One region of the Arthrobacter sp. BGA-UO-ETr-C19 genome, then DNA from elsewhere that is predicted to be linked to it. Evidence: riboswitches for the same ligand, from Rfam matches in the RefSeq annotation. Region 1 holds a riboswitch; the other holds the start of a gene.
The links. A riboswitch is a leader RNA that binds a small molecule or an ion and turns the genes downstream of it on or off. The one in region 1 is predicted to bind cyclic di-AMP.
Positions count from the first base shown of each region.

Region 1 (2,194 bases):
GCAGTCATCAGCCTCGTCGCTGCTGCCTCAACCTCGGCGGTGGTGATTAGGTCCACGGGAACTCACTCTCGGCGTGCTTGCAAAGTTTCAGCCGTGACGTGCCCCAGCTCACATCCGGTCAGGCCATCAGTTAACCGCCCGGGTATCCATAGGTCAACAATTGTTGCGTGGAAGTGACTTTTGTTTCAGTTGCCGACCGCCGCCGCGTAGCCGTGGGCGGTCGCGGAGCCGTGTGGCGGGCGCTGAGCAATCTCTCCGGTATTCCAACGGCCACCAAACGCGGCAGCGGCGGGTGCCGATGCACCCGCCGCTGCTGTGTAATGCGTCCCGCCTGTTAGGCGTTCACCCTAATTACGCGTTCACCCGCACGTACGTGGCGCCGGTGAGCCAGGAGGCCGGGTGCACGATGGTTTCGTTGACGCCGTTCATGCCGCTGCTGATGGCCTGCCCGCCGCCGATGTAGACGCCGACGTGTCCGGCGCTGATCATCAGGTCCCCGGGCTGCGGGGCCGAGACCGGAGTGCCGTACTGGTAAAACTGCGCGGGCGCGAGGTCACCCACGGACTTGCCGACGGAGCGCAGTGCCTGTTCCACCAGGACGGTGCAGTCCTGGGTGGCACCGAGCTGCGCCCGGGCGGAGGACACAATGGCTGCGCCAACGCCGCTGGCTGCCGGAGCGGTTGCTGCTGGCGTTATCGACGCGGAGGCGTTGTAGATCCCCATGCCGGTCGGGACAGCCGGGGCCGCAGGGGCTGCCGGCGCGGCAGGAACCTCGGGTACTGCGGGTGCTGCCGGGGCCGCAGGCACTGCGGCTGCGCCCGGCCCGGGGATGAAGATCTGGTCACCGGGGTAAATGACCGAGGCCAGGGACAGGCCGTTCTCTGCCAGAAGTGCATCAAGGCTGACACCGTGCCGTGCTGCGATCGCACCAAGGGTGTCGCCGGGCTCAACGGTGTGCGACGCACCGGCAACAGCAGATCCGCCGCCTGCCGGGGCCGGAGCTGCCGGTGCGGCCGGGGCGGCGAGCGCCTGGCCAGCGACGGACTGGGCAGCGGCGGCCGGCGCGCCCAGCGCCTGGCCGGTGGCGGACTGTGCGGCGGCGTCCGGCGTCTCGGGGGCGTAGGCACCTGCATGGGCGGGTGCACCGGCGCCAAAGAGAAGACCGGAAGCGACGGCGGCGGCGGCCGCCGGCTTGGCAACCGAGGCGGCGTTGGACTTGAGGGAATACGACAGGCCCTGCAGGGCGATGGACGTCGTCGGGGTGGCGCGGTGGCGCGCGGGCGTGAACTTACGTGACATGGTGGATTGCCTCTCCCATGCCTGCGGGGTGAGCTGTCGGGTTCGGATGGGAGTCACCCGGTCCTGCCCGCCTCTAGGCGGAGCGTCTGGACTTAACCCCTAGGCCTTGACTGGCAAGACCGGTAAAAAGGTGGTTCCCCCGTCCCTGCCTGTTGGTGATAGCGAACGGATCCCGGTCAGCGGCAGGGCTCGGCATCTGCCCGGGAATGCCCTGAGCGGAACCAGGGCACCGGCCGAGGCTATCGCACCTCCACACCAAAAGTCACATTTCGGTAACGGCGGGGTGCGGGACGGACCTCCCGGTAACGGGGTACACAGTCCCCGAAGGCCCCACCCTACAGGGCCTTCACCGCCCCCAGCACCTTCGTCAGGGACTCCTTCGCGTCGCCGAACAGCAGCGTGGTCTGCGGCTCGAACATGAGTTCGTTCTCGATCCCAGCGAACCCGGGCCGCATGGAGCGTTTGAGGAACACCACCTGGCGTGCGTCCGCCACCTCGAGGATCGGCATGCCGTAGATGGGCGAGCCGGCGGTGGTCTTCGCTGCGGGGTTCACGACGTCGTTCGCCCCCACCACCAGCGCGACGTCAGCGGTGCGGAACTCGGAGTTGATCTCGCTCATTTCCTTGAGCGATTCGTACGGGACATTGGCTTCGGCGAGGAGCACGTTCATGTGCCCGGGCATGCGTCCCGCCACAGGATGAATGGCGAAGTCCACGCGGATTCCCCGGGCTTCCAGGGCCTGAGCCAGCTCTGCCGCGGTGTGCTGTCCCTGCGCCACGGCCAGGCCGTAGCCGGGAACGATGATCACCCGCTGCGCGTAGCCCAGCAGCACGGCCACGTCCTCCGGGCTGGACGAACGGACCGGACGGTCGCTCACGGCGGTGGATCCCGCCG
Region 1 covers NZ_JCAQPC010000006.1:86,487-88,680, forward strand. The annotation lists gene AC57BR_RS01420 (YybH family protein) at 1-56, opposite strand, end outside; gene AC57BR_RS01425 (LysM peptidoglycan-binding domain-containing protein) at 352-1,299, opposite strand; cyclic di-AMP (ydaO/yuaA leader) riboswitch at 1,303-1,473, opposite strand; gene AC57BR_RS01430 (NAD(P)(+) transhydrogenase (Re/Si-specific) subunit beta) at 1,635-2,194, opposite strand, start outside.

Region 2 (2,194 bases), on a different contig from region 1:
GAAGCAGCTGCGATGACAGCTGCCTGGCGACCTACTGTGCCGGCATTGGCGCTAACCGCCTTGGACACGGAGTCCAACGGGTTCATACGAACCGTCTGCGCGCGGTGGCGCGCGGCATTGTGGCGTGAAGACACGAAGGTAGCCTCTCCCAATGCCTGCGAGGTGAGCTGTCGGATTCGGATGGGAGTCACCCGGCCGCTCCGCTTCCTGGGAAGCATTGCGACTTAACCCCAAGGCCTTCTTGCGAAGACCAAAATTGGTTCCCCCGCCCCTGCCAGACGATGTAATGCGAACGGACCTTGAGCGGTGGCAGAGTTAGGCAATCCACTCAAGAGCGTCAACTTCGGAAAAGTTGACGCGGTTTAGACGGTACAGCAGTTCGGAGCCAATGTCACATTCAGGTCACGGCGTGTCACAGGAATGAGAGTGCTCACTCGGCTTGCCTCAGAGCCAGCCGGTGGGATCAACGACGTCGCCGTTGACCATCACTTCGAAATGGAGGTGGCAGCCGGTGGAGGCCCCTGTGGTCCCGCTGAGGGCGATCACTTCGCCCCGGGTGACCTTTTGGCCAACCTGGACGCTGGAGGACGACAGGTGGTTATACGTGGTCTCCAGGCCGTTCCCGTGATCGATCACCACGCGGTTGCCTCCCCCGTAGGGGTGCCATCCGGCGAACGTCACCGTGCCGCTGGCTGCGGCCAGTACCTCGGTGCCGCACTGGGCGGCGAAGTCCTGCCCACGGTGGAACTCGCCGGCGCCGCCGGTGATCGGGCTGACCCGGTAACCGAACGGCGAGGACTTGACCAGCGTGGTCAGCGGCCCTCCCAAGGTGCCCACCGAGGCCGAACGGCTGATGCTGCCGGCCGACTGGGCACTCAGGAGTTGCTTGAGCTTTCCGTCCGGGTCACCGGTGGTGGAGACCGACGTGCGGCTGAAGTCGATCTTTGCCGCCGCTTCAGCCGATACCTTCGGCTGGGCCGGTGAGGCAGCGGACGCTGACGCCCCTCCCTGCTGCTCTCCGGCAGCCAGGACAGGGCTGGTGGCGGGGACAGTAACTGTCAGCAGCAGGCCTGTGGCCGCAAGGGCTACGCCGGCTTTCTGCCCAACGCCACTGGCTGAGGCGAAATCCGTAACCTGGCGGAACGGACCCCGGCGGCGGCGGCGCGCTTCACGCTGGGCGTCCCGGGGACGGTCCGCGGCAACGGCCTCCGCGAGGCGCGGCTCCGGAGCGGGACCGGACGCGCGGCGGCGGCCCCGGGCATTCTGCATGGACAAGTACTGCTTCCTCTCTGGATAGCCTGCGAAGTTAGCTGTCGGATTCGGGTCAGAGAGTTCGGACCCGGTCCGCCGTAACAAGCCATTCCGGCACAGGGGTATCCCAGGAGGATTCCTTCTGCGGAAGAGACTTGCTGCTGCGGACTTCACCCCAAGGCTGTAGAAACAGCCGGTTGTGGTTCCCCCGCCCCTGCCAGTGGGTGACTTGCTGCTGATCTGCTGGCAGGGTTCGGCTCCAGATCAGGTAACGCTTTTGTATCGGCGTCGCCGTTTAACTATAGGCGATTAAAGGACGCAGTAATAATTCCGTTATATTCACTGTGCAAAAGTGGTAGGTCATCCTGCCTGCAGATGTCAGACAGGCCGCGGCATCCGCCCGGGGGGCGCTTGGAAGCTAGCCGACGCGTACGAACACGTGCGCAGCAACTTCCGGCGGCAGCTCAAGGGCGCCTTCGAAACCGGGCACGCGGACAGAGATGTACTCCCCCACACGCTCCAGCGAGACGGCGGCGCCGGGCCGGATCCCGCCTTCATCCAGCTGGAGCAGCAGCTCAGGCTCCACCTGGATGGGTTCCGCCAGGCGGCTGACGGTGACCTTGGACTCCGGGCCGTAGCCGGTCATGGCATCGAGCAGGTTCACCACGCCGTCCGAGAAGGGGCGGGCAGGCTGCCCGCCCAGTGCTGCCAGGCCGGGGATCGGGTTACCGTACGGCGACTCGGTGGGGTGGTCGAGCAACTCGTAGATCCTGCGCTCCACCCGTTCACTCATCACGTGCTCCCACCGGCAGGCCTCGTCATGCACGTAGGCCCAGTCGAGGCCGATAACGTCCGCGAGGAGGCGTTCAGCGAGCCGGTGCTTGCGCATCACCTCGGTGGCGCGTTTCCGGCCCACTTCGGTCAGCTCGAGGTGGCGGTCACC
Region 2 covers NZ_JCAQPC010000007.1:148,027-150,220, forward strand. The annotation lists gene AC57BR_RS02735 (C40 family peptidase) at 1-86, opposite strand, end outside; cyclic di-AMP (ydaO/yuaA leader) riboswitch at 139-308, opposite strand; gene AC57BR_RS02740 (M23 family metallopeptidase) at 445-1,269, opposite strand; cyclic di-AMP (ydaO/yuaA leader) riboswitch at 1,281-1,520, opposite strand; gene AC57BR_RS02745 (iron-dependent transcriptional repressor DtxR) at 1,670-2,194, opposite strand, start outside.
Region 2: linked by a shared signal. The riboswitch ahead of AC57BR_RS02740 (M23 family metallopeptidase) and the one ahead of AC57BR_RS01425 (LysM peptidoglycan-binding domain-containing protein) in region 1 are both predicted to bind cyclic di-AMP.